DNA from 3 places in the Neobacillus sp. plas4 genome. Region 1 is predicted to be linked to each of the others. Evidence: a T-box and tRNA genes for the amino acid it is inferred to sense, from the RefSeq annotation. Region 1 holds a T-box; the other regions hold tRNA genes.

Region 1 (5,251 bases):
TTATTTCCTGCCCGATATGATCATCCCGGACAATATAATACTCCATATGGATATGATGTCTCGCTCTTTTCAATTGTTCAAGAATATGATGGAATGTTTCCTCCCCATTGGTTAAAACCTTGGTTGAAGTATCGAAGGAAATCGGGCTGTTTCCTAACTTTTGTGCCAACATAAATAATCTTGCTTGGTGCTCCCCCATTAAACTAAGCTTCTCTTCGCTTCTTGGGTCATTATCGCCCTCCACTGTTAAAAAAGCTTGTTTATCAAGAAAATACTTCTTCCGATACATTTTCTCCTTGCGATAGTTCCTTCCGAAAAGTAAATAGAAAAAGAATCCGACTAAGGGAAAACTGCCTAAAACCACTAACCAGGTTATCGTCTGGGTCGGATGACGATTCTCTAGGAAAATAACAAAGGCAATAAAAATGACCGATAACGTAATTAGCAGGCTTAGGAAACCAAATATGCCGCCATCTAAATACCCCTTAAAGAAAAATAAGAGGATGGAAAGAACCAGCACAAACAAAATAACCCTGACTGTGTTTTTCATTCTTATCACCGCCATTGATAATCAACCTATGTAAAAAATACCGATTTCAATAATAGAAATCGGCACAATTATTTAAAATGTTTTCTAATTTCAGCAAACACATTTTTAGAAATTATTTCTTTTCCATATTCTTGAATTCGATGGATCGTTAATTGCGTTTCATATCCATATTCAAGCAGGATACTTAATATATCGTCAATTTCGTCCTCACCAAACAAATCTTCAGGGAACTCAGTATATAAATAGTATTTATTATCAAAGTTGTACAACACGGTGATTAATTCATCTAGACCGCCACGATTCGATAACATGATGACATCTTCAAAATCCTTGAAGGCAATTAAAAATTCTAAAGATTCCTCTTCAAGTAAAAGATCTTCTTCATCACGAGGTGAATGGAAGTGCTGATCCAGGATATCTTCAATATTATTATCAACTGGTAAATCCTTTAATTTATCATTTGGAATAGGAAGCTCGAACTTTTGTCCATCCTTTGAAACCTGAGCTTTTGTTACAAGAATTTCCAAACCTTTTTCTAAAGCCTGTACTTGGATCCATAGTGGACCTTCCACAACAAACTCTTCCTCTTGATGGACCTCATCCATCATTTCCCAGAATAGTTCCTCACTTCGCTCCCGATTGTACCAAATTTCCTCACGATCAAAGCCTCGTTCTTCTATATCACCATAAGAAATGTAAAACTTAACAGTATTCTCATTAATTCTTTCAATCTCCATCTTTACCTCTCCCTTCCTTTCATATTGAAGGGACTAAATACCCCCAAACAGACAATGCTTTTTAGCAATTCCCCAAAGTAGAAAGGCTTTCTTTGTTGTGAAGAAACAAGGGTATAATCCTTGTACCTTCATTTTATGACAAAAGTATTAAATTGGGAAATAAATTTGCCCTTTATTGTAAAAACCATTCATTTGCCTATTAATTAGATATTCCTTACATTGTAACAAAATGACATAGAAATCTCAAACTTATTGAAACGGGAGGGTAAAAAAAAGCCTTCTAATGAAGGCTTTCATCTTTTTGTTAATTAACCATGCGCTGGGCTTCTCTTAATTGGAAAGTACGAACTCTCCTTGGCAGGAACCGTCGAATTTCATCCTCATTATAACCAACCTGCAATCGTTTTTCGTCAATAATAATTGGGCGGCGCAGCAGTCCAGGATTAGCTTTAATTAATTCAAATAAATCTTGAAGCGGCATTGTATCTAAGTTTACATCTAATTTTTGAAAAGTCTTTGATCTTGTTGAAATAATTTCATCCGTACCATCTTCAGTCATGCGAAGGATTTCTTTAATTTCTTCGATCGACAAAGGCTCAGAAAAAATATTTCTTTCCGTATATGGGATTTCATGTTCCTCTAACCATGATTTTGCTTTCCTGCATGATGTACAACTTGGTGAAGTGTATAATGTAACCATTCTTCTCCACACTCCTCTTTTAATTACTATTCAAATTTATAGTAAGCCATCTATATATTGATTGATTGTTGATCGTTGATTAAAATAATTATAAATAAGTAATTTATATCATTAATTATACACTACTGATACTAAAAAAGGTATCATTTTTTCAAAATTTATTGAATGTCAAACTTTTCGCCTATATTGGATATTTTCATTATATTAGACGAATATATAACAAAAAGGTTTCATTCTTTTTTTGTTTTCATCTAGAATTTTTCTATAACAACATCTTCACAACAATAGAATCTTTGAATCAGTAGACTTTATTGTATTTTTCTCAGAACTTTTTTAAGCAATGGTTACAAGTTGTTTTTCACTGAACAGATCCCATCTATTACACCTATGAATATTCTCAATTAAAAACCAATAAATGAAAACGCATTCAATTTTTATAAATATTATCGGTTTTATTCGTTTTCCTCTTTCAAAACCAGAGGGCTTCTTATAAAATAATGATAAGGGGATGTACAAAACAAACAGTTTACTAACTTTTGAATTGAAAATGGAGGTTTTATCATGGGTGGTTACATAGCTGATTTATCAATGGTTGCACTATTAATTATTGGAATTACTGCATTTATGGGTGTATTGACAAATGGATTCGGTGAAAAGGTTCTTGGAGGAAAAAAACGTTCTGAATTCGTTGACCAAAGCGCAAGGTTTCAAACCAGCTGGAAAAGCGTTGGCGGCAAGAAGAAGTAAACCTTATCCGACTTGATTACCATTATACATTTAATTATAATATAAATAAATAATTTATTAGCTTAAGCGATGATAAAGAATAGTACGTATTTTTAACCGATTCAGAGAGTTTGTGGCTGGTGAAAACAAACACGGAAAAATACCGAATGGACTTTTGAGCTTCTTTCTGAACTTCTATTTGATAAGTAGGAAAAGACGTTCCCTTGCGTTAAAAGGTTCCCTGATGATCAAGTTAAGATTCTCAGGAATTGAGTGACTCTTTTGAGTAATTTAGGGTGGTACCGCGAACCATTCGTCCCTATTGTTGTGGGGATGAATGGTTTTTTTATTTTATATATATAATTTAGGAGGAATTAGGTCATGCAAACCATTTTTTCAGGAATTCAGCCAAGTGGCACGATTACACTTGGAAACTATATTGGGGCAATGAAGCAATTTGTAGAATTGCAGAACGATTATAATTGCTACTTTTGTATTGTCGACCAACATGCAATAACGGTCCCACAGGATCGGTTAGTACTTCGAAAAAATATTCGCAGTTTGGCAGCTCTTTACTTAGCTGTAGGCATTGATCCAGAAAAAGCAACCTTGTTTATCCAATCGGAAGTTCCAGCACATGCTCAGGCGGGATGGATGATGCAATGTATCGCTTATATTGGGGAATTGGAAAGAATGACTCAATTCAAAGATAAATCTGCTGGTAAGGATGCTGTATCTGCAAGTTTATTAACGTATCCGCCATTAATGGCTGCAGACATTTTATTATACAACGCCAACCTAGTACCTGTTGGAGATGATCAGAAGCAACATATGGAATTAACCCGAGATTTAGCGGAAAGATTTAATAGGAAATATGGGGATGTATTAACGATTCCTGATATTCGGCTTCCTGAAGTTGGTGCACGGATTATGTCGCTGCAGGAACCAACAAAGAAAATGAGTAAATCCGACCCAAACGGTAAAGCTTTTATCACTCCAATAGATGAACCAAAACAAATTGAAAAGAAAATTAAAAGTGCAGTTACAGACTCTGAGGGCATCGTTAAATTTGATCAGATCAATAAGCCTGGAATATCAAATTTACTTTCGATTTACTCTATTCTTGGAAATAAAACCATCCCTGAACTTGAGGCATTGTATAGTGGTAAAGGATATGGGGATTTCAAAGGTGACTTAGCCAATTTGGTTGTAAATGTATTTAAACCAATTCAAGAAAAATATTTTAACTTAATGGAATCGAGTGAACTTGATAGAATATTAGACGAGGGTGCTGAAAAAGCAAACCAAGTTGCAAGTAAAACACTTAAAAAAATGGAAAACGCCATGGGATTAGGAAGAAAGAGAAGATAATAAGAAAAGCGCAAGTGCCCTCGGACCAAGCAAAGTACAGCTTGGTCCTGCGATGTTTATTCTAAGGAGCTTTCCTTAGTGGTCAGCGGCGTATGGCCTCCTCGTAAAAGCTAACGCTTTTCCTTCGTGCGAAGCTTACGATGCCGAAGCGTCCCTTGTGGAGGGCTCCAACTGAGATAAAGGAAACCCGAAGAGCCGGAGGCGCATTCGTGCTTGACTTATCGTAGGTAGGTAAAAATCCTGAAGGGATTTTTACTCGCGGAGACCGAAGGACACTAGCCGTTAGGGCACTCCTCAGAAAAGCTAACGCTTTTCTTTCGTGCGAGGTAACGCTACCGAAGCTTACTCTTGTGGAGCTAGAAAAAATTCCGGTCACGAAAAGTCTCGTGACCGGAATTTTTTAGTTTACTTTAGGTCCATGCTCCATTTCCCATAGTTTTTCGAAAAACGGCTGACCTTTTATTAGATTTTCACAAAATGTTTCATGCCTGGTGGACCAACCGTATTTTGTTTCCTCAAACAATTGCTGCCATGCATTTTCAAAGTTTAATTCTTGAATGGCTGTGTAACGCTCTGGACACCATTCAGTAAACCAGTATCGAACCTCTGCCTCATTCTTAGATGTATGTAATTGATCAAGTGCCATAAATAACAGTTGTTTTAGTTGACGTTCTTTTCGTGTTAGCCCTGTCATTAAATCTGGTTCAGGTGATAAAATATGGAAATCCTTATCCACTGAATTCTGTTGGAAATGATATTTTTTTGGCTCATGTGCAGCAATCATTTCATAGACAAGCTGCTCTTGTCTTGGAATAAGCCTGCTCTTTCTAATCGGAATCGAGTAACCAATTGTATCAACGGCTAAGATTCCAACCCCATCTGTAACGATGAAGCAATAATCTAGTTGAACTCTTTCATGATTTTTTCGTAAGTATGCCTTTTGAAAAATATCATCTAGAAGCTGTTGAGGTAATTCTGAGAGATCGTTCTCAATATAGTGAAAGAGAATCGGTTCTACTTTTAACAAAGGAGCCTGGTCTAACAGCTCTACACCGTCATCTTTGCGCCATTCATGAAAGTGGCACACATTATATCCATTTTCTTCACCTTCAAACCAATTTACCCAAACATCATGAAGATACAACATTGTACAACCCCTCACTTCAA
Region 2 (5,251 bases), 2.4 Mb from region 1:
ATATGGGGTCTCTAGCTGTTGAAAATGAAGGAATAGTCAGGGCAATTGTTGAAGTGGCGAAGGAAAGGAAATTATTTCTTGTCGATAGTGGTACAAGTCCCGGCACGAAGTTCCCAGAAATTGCAAAAGAACTTGGTGTACCCTTATTAAAACGAGACGTATTTCTTGATGATATTTCGTCCTCAGCACATGTTCGAAAACAAATGGCTAGGCTGGCAAAAGTAACCGAATTTCAAGGCAAAGGAATTGCCATTGGACATGTAGGAGTTACAGGAAAGGAATGTTCAATTGGAGTATTTCAATCAATGGATGAATTTAAGAAAAGAAATATTAAAATCGTACCAGTTTCACAGCTTTTCTCAGGAGAATTAGCGGACCAATATTTTATTCCATAAAACAAGGCACCTGCGGGCTGCCTTGTTTTGTGTTAAAATGACAGTCGTATAAAGAGATAAGCAGTAAGGGAGATGGAATCCGAATGAAACTTGTATCTTGGAATGTTAACGGCCTAAGAGCCTGTGTAAATAAAGGATTTTTAGATTATTTTAAAGAAGTTAATGCAGATATTTTTTGTGTGCAAGAAACAAAATTACAGGAAGGTCAAATCAACCTTGAACTGGAGGGTTATCATCAATATTGGAATTATGCTGTGAAAAAAGGCTATTCCGGCACTGCAGTTTTTACAAAGGTTGAACCGATTTCTATAAGTTATGGTTTAGGAAATGAGGATTCACAGGATGAAGGCCGAATCCTAACATTAGAATTTGAAAAGTTTTATCTAGTGAATGTTTACACACCAAATTCACAAAGAGATTTGGCTAGATTAGGTTACCGGCTTGAATGGGAAGATCGAATCATCTCTCATCTGAAAGAATTAGACGAGCTAAAGCCGGTTGTTCTTTGCGGGGATTTAAATGTGGCGCACCGGGAAATTGACTTGAGAAATCCTAAATCAAATTTAGGGAATTCTGGTTTTACTGTAGAGGAACGTGGAAAGATGACTGCGCTGCTAGAGTCAGGTTTTGTGGACAGCTTCAGGCATTTTTATCCGGAAAAAGAAGGGGCATATTCATGGTGGAGCTATATGGCCAAGGTTCGTGAGCGGAATATTGGGTGGCGGATTGATTATTTTATCGTCTCCGAAAAACTTCGTGACCAACTTATCAACGCAGATATTCATTGTGAAATTATGGGAAGTGATCATTGCCCCGTGGTCGTTGAATTGGAAATATAAGTATTTCTTATCTTAAATTATAAAAACCTCGTAATTCTATTACGTAACAGGATGGCTTAAAATAGAATGAAGAGGTGATTCCGTATGGATATTAAGAAAGAAGTTCAACAACAATTTGGAAAAAATGCGGCTTCATATGTTTCCAGTCCGATTCATAAGGATGGAAAAGACTTAGTAAAAATGGTCGAAATGGCAGATCTAAAGGGTCAGGAGGTTATGCTCGATATTGCTACAGGCGGCGGGCATACTGCTAACGCATTTGCATCGCTGGTTAAAAAAGTAACAGCGGTTGATCTTACGGAGAAAATGCTGATTGAGGCCGAGAAGTTCATAAAAGGAAATGGTCACAAAAATGTAGAATTTGTACATGGAGATGCTGAACAGCTGCCTTTTGCAGATGACGCATTTGATATTGTCACCTGCAGGATTGCACCGCACCATTTTCCGAATGTGGATTTATTTATAAAGGAAGTACATCGAGTTTTAAAGCCAAAAGGGCAATTCTTATTGGATGATAATGTAGTCCCAGAGACACAAGAGTTTGATCAATTTTATAATTCGATTGAAAAAATGCGTGATTACAGTCATTTTCGTGCCTGGAAAAAATCCGAATGGATTCAGAAACTTGAGGATAGCGGTTTAGAAGTCTTTGAATGGCACCGATTTGAGAAGACATTTTTCTTTGATCCATGGTGTTCAAACATGAAACTAGCCGATTCTGAAAAAAATCAGTTAACGAATTACATTCTTAAATCTTCACAAGGAATCAAGGATAAGTTTAGGATGGTTATCGAGAATGATAAGATAATTTCCTTTGTTGGTGAAGCAATTGTTTTAAAAGCAATTAAAAGGTAAGCAAAAGCCCAATGTACAAAAGAGAGCTGCCTCTCATTCATACATTGGGCTTTTTAAAATTCGAATGGACTGTGGAGGTCATTCAGCGCTGTACCGAAAACATCAAACTCAGGAGATCTTTCACCGTTACTAGTGTGTTCTTCTTGATCTGCTTGGTTCATAATGGTTTTTTCAGCGTCTTTTTTCTGGTAATAGCTCAAGGTAATTCAGCTCCTTTTTATGGGAATAAAGTATATTGTATTTTTACCCATAAAAAAGGTTCTAAAACATTTTTATATCTTTTCGCTTAAATACTGTATTTTGGTATAATAACAGTAGCTTTTAACTTTTAAAAAAAATCTTTAAAATTTGTTGTTGATTTCTGTCGGAATTCGTTGTATTATTATCAATGTCGCCGATACGAAGTGGCGAAGTTAGTAACTTAGTTTTCTAGTTCGTTTTTATACTATGCGGGTGTGGCGGAATTGGCAGACGCACCAGACTTAGGATCTGGCGCCGCAAGGCGTGGGGGTTCGACTCCCTTCACCCGCACTTATTATTTTTGCGATAGCAATATAATAACTTTCATGATGAATGCGGAAGTAGTTCAGTGGTAGAACACCACCTTGCCAAGGTGGGGGTCGCGGGTTCGAATCCCGTCTTCCGCTCCAAAGTTGCCGGGGTGGCGGAACTGGCAGACGCACAGGACTTAAAATCCTGCGGTAGGTGACTACCGTACCGGTTCGATTCCGGTCCTCGGCACCAGAGTTTTTTCGCGTTGGCGAAAATAACTTTCAATAATGCGCCCGTAGCTCAATTGGATAGAGTGTCTGACTACGGATCAGAAGGTTATGGGTTCGACTCCTTTCGGGCGCGCCATATTTTATCGGGAAGTAGCTCAGCTTGGTAGAGCACTTGGTTTGGGACCAAGGGGTCGCAGGTTCGAATCCTGTCTTCCCGACCATCTTCAAATTAACAAAATGGGGCCTTAGCTCAGCTGGGAGAGCGCCTGCTTTGCACGCAGGAGGTCAGCGGTTCGATCCCGCTAGGCTCCACCAAAGTTTTTTCACGATAGTGAAAATAACTTACAATTTAATCAGATATTTGGCGGTGTAGCTCAGCTGGCTAGAGCGTACGGTTCATACCCGTAAGGTCGGGGGTTCGATCCCCTCCGCCGCTACCAAGTATTTTTATGAAGTAAAAATACAAAAGTATTTTACTAAGCAACATAATTTTCAACATTTAGTATTACTGCGGAGGAATACCCAAGTCTGGCTGAAGGGATCGGTCTTGAAAACCGACAGGCGGGTCAAACCGCGCGGGGGTTCGAATCCCTCTTCCTCCTCCATAAAATTTAATTATTTATTTCTCCGATGTGGAGGGGTAGCGAAGTGGCTAAACGCGGCGGACTGTAAATCCGCTCCCTCCGGGTTCGGCGGTTCGAATCCGTCCCCCTCCACCAATGTTTTTTGCGAAGCAAAATAACCATAGTTTTTTCACGTTAGTGAAAATAACTTTCCAATTTCCATTTAGGGGTATAGTTTAAAGGTAGAACGAAGGTCTCCAAAACCTTTGGTGTGGGTTCAATTCCTACTACCCCTGCCAACGATTTGCCGGTGTGGCGGAATTGGCAGACGCGCACGACTCAAAATCGTGTTCCGTGAGGAGTGTCGGTTCGACCCCGACCACCGGTATCACAAAGAACAAAGTACGTTCATTTTAATAAATATAAATAAGCTCACAAACGTTGATAAAACAAGGTTTGTGAGCTTATTTATTTATTTATTAAGAAAGGATAGAAAAAGATAAGAATTGATTTTGTTTTACTCAAATTTTACGTTTCAATTGCAAGCTGACCTGGCACTCTTTTTCTATTCAATAAATGAATCAATACAACGACATACTGGTTTGTCCAAAATTCCACTTTTGTTTTTCCCATGGTGTAAAGACCGCCTTCCAAGGCTATTACTAAAATATTGGTGAAATACCTGAAAATGCCTTTTAATCTTAACAGATTTATAGTATCGTTCGATATGGAGCTAACGAAGAGGGGAAGAAGGAACTGTGTTGGCAGCCGTTTTTCTTTAAAAGGGCAGGAATTTATGTGTATCGACAGTAATATAAAACATGAGTTTTCCTTCACGCCTTCATTTTCGAACTATGTTACTTGCGAATCAGAAGCTTAAATTGACCATCTCTATCAAAAATTAAATGATGGTGGGGGAGCCTTTATGCCGATTGGGGACTATGGTTTTCAGTCAAAAATTTGGTTGGCTAGTTGATCGTTCCGGTGTGCCATGGCAGCTTGATTTACCTAACTGATATACATACGAACATACGCTTCTTTATAGAAAGTAAGCTTTCACCACCTGTAGATTATTGTTCCACTCTCATAAAAGAAAAAGAAAAAAGGAAGGATAAATTATGGCCCGTTGGCTGACAGGATATAGCCAAAAAGAGTTAGAAGCACTAATGGAAAACAAGACAGACTAGAACTAAGTAAAGACAAGCAAAGAAACACTGGTTTATATCAAATGGAAGAACAAATGCAGACGATCAAGCTAGCAACAAATAATTCCTAGCCATCTGAATATCGTCTTATTTAACAAACAAATTTAATTATTTTTTGGAGGTAACGATTGATGTCGCAACATAATATTAGCCCGGAACAAATTGAAAATGAACAAATATACAAGGAAATGGGATTAACAGACGAAGAGTATCAACTAGCAAAGGATCTATTAAAACGTCATCCGAACTACACGGAAACAGGCATTTTCTCTGCCATGTGGTCCGAGCATTGTAGCTACAAATCATCGAAACCATTACTTAAAAGGTTCCCAACGAAAGGTAGTCATGTTTTACAAGGGCCTGGTGAAGGTGCTGGGGTTGTTGATATTGGTGACAATCAAGCCGTTGTTTTTAAAATTGAAAGTCATAATAGCCCGTCTTTTGTCGAGCCATTTGAAGGTTCAGCAACTGGGGTTGGTGGAATAATGCGTGATGTCTTTTCAATGGGAGCAAAACCAATTGCAGCCATGAATTCCTTACGTTTTGGCAATCTAGATAATGACCATACGAAAATGTTATTTTCTGAGGTTGTCCGTGGGATTGCGAGCTATGGCAATGTGATCGATGTTCCAACGGTTGGTGGCGAGATCCAATTTGATAAGCAATATGAAG
Region 3 (5,251 bases), 250 kb from region 1:
GTAGGATTCACTAGGCTCAATGGCAATTTTATCACTTAAAACACTGACTCCTGCTTTATCAGTAGTATCATGCAGATGTAAGCTTTGCACTCCAGTGCGAGCCCTCTCTGAACTGATTGTAATGCCTGGCCCAGCAAATTCAGATATCCAACCCGGAATGTCTCCATCCTGTAGTTCAGCTTCGAAGCTAGGATTCATGATTTCGCTGTTTGGTATTTCTACAGGCGGACCCTCACTACCTATACCTACAATGGATACATCATCAATGAAGGCTTCGGTTATAGCGATAGTCCCAGAATTGAATCGAAGTTGAACCTGTGTTGCACCCGCCGGGACTGTAAATGGGATACTGATCTCGCTCCATTGATTCGTTCCTATATCAGCTGATTTAAAGTTAATAAAGGTTGGACTACCAATCTTTTCATTTTGATCATTGTAGTAATGAACCTCGTAACCAATACTATGGGACTGACGAATCACATTAACCCAGGCTTTTGCAGTATAGGGTTCACCTGAGGTAACGGGAATCATGTCGCTTGTTATTTGCAATTGTTCTAGATTACTTGGATTATCAAAATGAAGACTGCTAAATCCAGTATGGACGCGTTCCTCACTGATAGAAATTCTGCTTAATGAATTTTGAGTTACTGGACTCCAACCAGGAATAGCGAGTTCCTCTTCAAAGCCTGCATTCACAACGGCTAGTCCATTTTCTTCAAATCCTGTATTGATTGCTACATCATCTATGTAGGCCTCTGTGATCGCCACTTTTCCTGAATTAAAGCGAAGTTGAACCTGTGTAGCGCCAGCTGGAACGACAAAGGGTACACGAATTTCTGTCCATTGATCTTTTCCTAAAGCTGCAGTTCCAAAATTAATAAAAGTTGCACTTCCCACTTTTTCATTCTGTTCATTAAAATAATGGACCTCGTAACCTAAACTGTGAGACTGATAAACTACGTTCACAAATGCCGCAGCCGTATAGGATCCACCTGGAGTTACAGGTAGCATCTCACTTTTCATTTGCAATTGTTCTTCATTACTTGGATTATTAAAATATAAGCTTTTCGAACCGGAGTGGGCTCTATCTTCACTAATGGAAACCCTACTTAATGTATTACTCGTAACAAGGCTCCAACCAGGAATCTCAACTTCTTCAAAGCCCCCATTGTGAACATCTGTAGCAGCAGCTTCGACAGCAATTGCCTGCGAATAAAAACCCGTGTATGGAGCAATTAAGGAGAAAAGTAGCATAAAACTGAATGTAAGCATTTTTGCTTTTTTGTAACTTCGATTTTGCAAACAACAAACCTCCCCTTTTTTAATATTCCGACTTCTTAAATCAATATTTCCCATTTTCATCCCCTTCCTTTTACATATATTGATTCTACTTAAAAATTCTATTTAGACATATAGTTTTTACTGACGAGAATTGGACTTTAAATAGGCTTTTAACCATGAAGTCTTCATGATGACTGGAAAAGATAGAATTACTAAAATACAGTCACGGAGATCCTATATATAAATTAACAAAGTAAAAAAAAAACGTTTCTTACTTAGTGTAAGAAACGTTTTTTTTCGCCTGATAAGCGATTGATGATACCGGTGGTCGGGGTCGAACCGACACTCCTTGCGGAACACGATTTTGAGTCGTGCGCGTCTGCCAATTCCGCCACACCGGCAAAATAAAGTTTTAAATACGTAATGCCGAGAACCGGAATCGAACCGGTACGGTAGTCACCTACCGCAGGATTTTAAGTCCTGTGCGTCTGCCAGTTCCGCCACCCCGGCAAAATATAAATGATATTAAATAAAATAAAGGCGCCAACCGGATTCGAACCGGTGGTAAAGGTTTTGCAGACCTCTGCCTTACCACTTGGCTATGGCGCCGTATTATGGAGCGGAAGACGGGATTCGAACCCGCGACCCCCACCTTGGCAAGGTGGTGTTCTACCACTGAACTACTTCCGCAAATTGGCTGGGCTAGCTGGATTTGAACCAACGCATGTCGCAGTCAAAGTGCGATGCCTTACCGCTTGGCTATAGCCCAATGAAAAATGATTTAATGGGGCGACTGATGGGAATCGAACCCACGAATGCCTGAACCACAATCAGGTGCGTTAACCACTTCGCCACAATCGCCACAATAAAATTTTTTGGCAGGGGTAGTAGGAATTGAACCCACACCAAAGGTTTTGGAGACCTTCGTTCTACCTTTAAACTATACCCCTATATATAGAATGTTATTTTCACTATCGTGAAAAAACATTGGTGGAGGGGGACGGATTCGAACCGCCGAACCCGGAGGGAGCGGATTTACAGTCCGCCGCGTTTAGCCACTTCGCTACCCCTCCACATAATATGAATCTTTCACCTAATGGTGCCGGCTAGAGGACTTGAACCCCCAACCTACTGATTACAAGTCAGTTGCTCTACCAATTGAGCTAAACCGGCAAGCATATAATCAATAGAATTAAAATGGTGGCTCAGGACGGAATCGAACCGCCGACACAAGGATTTTCAGTCCTTTGCTCTACCGACTGAGCTACTGAGCCACACTATTAGGCCTCTTTATTAAAAACCAGTAGGTTTAAAATATAGATGGCGGTCTGGACGGGACTCGAACCCGCGACCTCCTGCGTGACAGGCAGGCATTCTAACCAACTGAACTACCAGACCGTATTGCGGGGACAGGATTTGAACCTGCGACCTTCGGGTTATGAGCCCGACGAGCTACCGGACTGCTCCACCCCGCGACAATAAAAATACTATGGAAAGTTATTTTCGCTATCGCGAAAAAACTTTGGTGGAGGATGACGGGATCGAACCGCCGACCCTCTGCTTGTAAGGCAGATGCTCTCCCAGCTGAGCTAATCCTCCATATTACAGGAAAGTTATTTTTCACTATCGTGAAAAAAACTCTGGTGACCCCTACGGGATTCGAACCCGTGTTACCTCCGTGAAAGGGAGGTGTCTTAACCACTTGACCAAGGGGCCATACAATATAGATAGTGTTTTTATGGCGGAGAGCAAGGGATTTGAACCCTTGAGACAGGGTTACCCGCCTACACGATTTCCAATCGTGCTCCTTCGGCCACTCGGACAGCTCTCCATAAAAGAATGGCTCCGCAGGTAGGACTCGAACCTACGACCGATCGGTTAACAGCCGATAGCTCTACCACTGAGCTACTGCGGAATAATAAAATTGTTACAGCCTGGCAACGTCCTACTCTCACAGGGACGCTTGTCCCAACTACCATCGGCGCTGAGAAGCTTAACTTCCGTGTTCGGTATGGGAACGGGTGTGACCTTCTCGCCATTATTACCAGACTGTTTTCTCAAAGACATACTTTATTATACTGTCTTTCAGAGATTTTTCAAGAGGTTTTTGAAAAAATTCATTCCCTCAAAACTAGATAATTTCAGAAGAAGTTAGTAAAAACGAGTTCATCTTTTAAAAATTGGTTAAGTCCTCGAACGATTAGTATCAGTCAGCTCCACACGTCACCGCGCTTCCACCTCTGACCTATCAACCTGATCATCTTTCAGGGTTCTTACTAGCTTGACGCTATGGGAAATCTCATCTTGAGGGGGGCTTCATGCTTAGATGCTTTCAGCACTTATCCCGTCCGCACATAGCTACCCAGCGATGCCTTTGGCAAGACAACTGGTACACCAGCGGTGCGTCCATCCCGGTCCTCTCGTACTAAGGACAGCTCCTCTCAAATTTCCTGCGCCCACGACGGATAGGGACCGAACTGTCTCACGACGTTCTGAACCCAGCTCGCGTACCGCTTTAATGGGCGAACAGCCCAACCCTTGGGACCGACTACAGCCCCAGGATGCGATGAGCCGACATCGAGGTGCCAAACCTCCCCGTCGATGTGGACTCTTGGGGGAGATAAGCCTGTTATCCCCGGGGTAGCTTTTATCCGTTGAGCGATGGCCCTTCCATGCGGAACCACCGGATCACTAAGCCCGACTTTCGTCCCTGCTCGACTTGTAGGTCTCGCAGTCAAGCTCCCTTGTGCCTTTACACTCTGCGAATGATTTCCAACCATTCTGAGGGAACCTTTGGGCGCCTCCGTTACTCTTTAGGAGGCGACCGCCCCAGTCAAACTGCCCACCTGACACTGTCTCCCACCCCGATCAGGGGTGAGGGTTAGAATTTCAATACAGCCAGGGTAGTATCCCACCGACGCCTCCACCGAAGCTGGCGCTCCGGCTTCTCAGGCTCCTACCTATCCTGTACAAGCTGTACCAAAATTCAATATCAGGCTACAGTAAAGCTCCACGGGGTCTTTCCGTCCTGTCGCGGGTAACCTGCATCTTCACAGGTAGTATAATTTCACCGAGTCTCTCGTTGAGACAGTGCCCAGATCGTTACGCCTTTCGTGCGGGTCGGAACTTACCCGACAAGGAATTTCGCTACCTTAGGACCGTTATAGTTACGGCCGCCGTTTACTGGGGCTTCGATTCAGAGCTTCGCTTAGAGCTAACCCCTCCTCTTAACCTTCCAGCACCGGGCAGGCGTCAGCCCCTATACTTCGCCTTGCGGCTTCGCAGAGACCTGTGTTTTTGCTAAACAGTCGCCTGGGCCTATTCACTGCGGCTCTTCGAGGCTATTCACCTCAAAAAGCACCCCTTCTCCCGAAGTTACGGGGTCATTTTGCCGAGTTCCTTAACGAGAGTTCTCTCGCTCACCTTAGGATTCTCTCCTCGCCTACCTGTGTCGGTTTGCGGTACGGGCACCTTTTATCTCGCTAGAGGCTTTTCTTGGCAGTGTGGAATCAGGAACTTCGGTACTATATTTCCCTCGGCATCACAGCTCAGCCTTACGGTGAACGGATTTTCCTATTCACCAGCCTACCTGCTTACACGCACATATCCAACAGTGCGCTTACCCTATCCTCCTGCGTCCCCCCATCACTCAAACGATAAAGAGGTGGTACAGGAATATCAACCTGTTGTCCATCGCCTACGCCTTTCGGCCTCGGCTTAGGTCCCGACTAACCCTGAGAGGACGAGCCTTCCTCAGGAAACCTTAGGCATACGGTGGATGGGATTCTCACCCATCTTTCGCTACTCATACCGGCATTCTCACTTCTAAGCGCTCCACCAGTCCTTACGGTCTAGCTTCAACGCCCTTAGAACGCTCTCCTACCACTGACATCGTAGATGTCAATCCACAGCTTCGGTGTTACGTTTAGCCCCGGTACATTTTCGGCGCAGAGTCACTCGACCAGTGAGC

Evidence for each region. A T-box is a leader RNA that pairs with one kind of tRNA and senses whether it is charged. The one in region 1 lies ahead of trpS (tryptophan--tRNA ligase), so its partner is inferred to be a tRNA-Trp.
Region 2: it has a tRNA-Trp gene. The T-box ahead of trpS (tryptophan--tRNA ligase) is inferred to sense a tRNA for this amino acid. The anticodon was not compared.
Region 3: it has a tRNA-Trp gene. The T-box ahead of trpS (tryptophan--tRNA ligase) is inferred to sense a tRNA for this amino acid. The anticodon was not compared.

The regions. Positions count from the first base shown of each region.
Region 1 covers NZ_CM170152.1:1,576,645-1,581,895, reverse strand. Annotated here, with positions in the region: gene cls (cardiolipin synthase) at 1-550, opposite strand, end outside; gene mecA (adaptor protein MecA) at 619-1,287, opposite strand; gene spxA (transcriptional regulator SpxA) at 1,592-1,987, opposite strand; gene AC2TFD_RS07895 (hypothetical protein) at 2,549-2,734, shown strand; T-box leader at 2,795-3,037, shown strand; gene trpS (tryptophan--tRNA ligase) at 3,095-4,084, shown strand; gene AC2TFD_RS07885 (YjbA family protein) at 4,485-5,231, opposite strand.
Region 2 covers NZ_CM170152.1:3,928,239-3,933,489, reverse strand. Annotated here, with positions in the region: gene AC2TFD_RS19650 (divergent polysaccharide deacetylase family protein) at 1-395, shown strand, start outside; gene AC2TFD_RS19645 (exodeoxyribonuclease III) at 479-1,234, shown strand; gene AC2TFD_RS19640 (class I SAM-dependent methyltransferase) at 1,319-2,089, shown strand; gene AC2TFD_RS19635 (hypothetical protein) at 2,143-2,289, opposite strand; tRNA gene AC2TFD_RS19630 (tRNA-Leu) at 2,539-2,620, shown strand; tRNA gene AC2TFD_RS19625 (tRNA-Gly) at 2,665-2,739, shown strand; tRNA gene AC2TFD_RS19620 (tRNA-Leu) at 2,745-2,833, shown strand; tRNA gene AC2TFD_RS19615 (tRNA-Arg) at 2,871-2,947, shown strand; tRNA gene AC2TFD_RS19610 (tRNA-Pro) at 2,956-3,032, shown strand; tRNA gene AC2TFD_RS19605 (tRNA-Ala) at 3,051-3,126, shown strand; tRNA gene AC2TFD_RS19600 (tRNA-Met) at 3,175-3,251, shown strand; tRNA gene AC2TFD_RS19595 (tRNA-Ser) at 3,324-3,416, shown strand; tRNA gene AC2TFD_RS19590 (tRNA-Tyr) at 3,446-3,530, shown strand; tRNA gene AC2TFD_RS19585 (tRNA-Trp) at 3,600-3,673, shown strand; tRNA gene AC2TFD_RS19580 (tRNA-Leu) at 3,681-3,762, shown strand; partial or broken gene AC2TFD_RS19575 (VOC family protein) at 4,080-4,390, shown strand; gene purL (phosphoribosylformylglycinamidine synthase subunit PurL) at 4,711-5,251, shown strand, end outside.
Region 3 covers NZ_CM170152.1:1,324,026-1,329,276, reverse strand. Annotated here, with positions in the region: gene AC2TFD_RS06710 (carbohydrate binding domain-containing protein) at 1-1,302, opposite strand, end outside; tRNA gene AC2TFD_RS06705 (tRNA-Leu) at 1,601-1,682, opposite strand; tRNA gene AC2TFD_RS06700 (tRNA-Leu) at 1,706-1,791, opposite strand; tRNA gene AC2TFD_RS06695 (tRNA-Cys) at 1,820-1,890, opposite strand; tRNA gene AC2TFD_RS06690 (tRNA-Gly) at 1,897-1,971, opposite strand; tRNA gene AC2TFD_RS06685 (tRNA-Gln) at 1,976-2,050, opposite strand; tRNA gene AC2TFD_RS06680 (tRNA-His) at 2,067-2,142, opposite strand; tRNA gene AC2TFD_RS06675 (tRNA-Trp) at 2,158-2,231, opposite strand; tRNA gene AC2TFD_RS06670 (tRNA-Tyr) at 2,270-2,354, opposite strand; tRNA gene AC2TFD_RS06665 (tRNA-Thr) at 2,379-2,454, opposite strand; tRNA gene AC2TFD_RS06660 (tRNA-Phe) at 2,480-2,555, opposite strand; tRNA gene AC2TFD_RS06655 (tRNA-Asp) at 2,603-2,679, opposite strand; tRNA gene AC2TFD_RS06650 (tRNA-Met) at 2,683-2,756, opposite strand; tRNA gene AC2TFD_RS06645 (tRNA-Val) at 2,805-2,880, opposite strand; tRNA gene AC2TFD_RS06640 (tRNA-Glu) at 2,923-2,997, opposite strand; tRNA gene AC2TFD_RS06635 (tRNA-Ser) at 3,021-3,112, opposite strand; tRNA gene AC2TFD_RS06630 (tRNA-Asn) at 3,122-3,196, opposite strand; rRNA gene rrf (5S ribosomal RNA) at 3,214-3,330, opposite strand; rRNA gene AC2TFD_RS06620 (23S ribosomal RNA) at 3,462-5,251, opposite strand, start outside.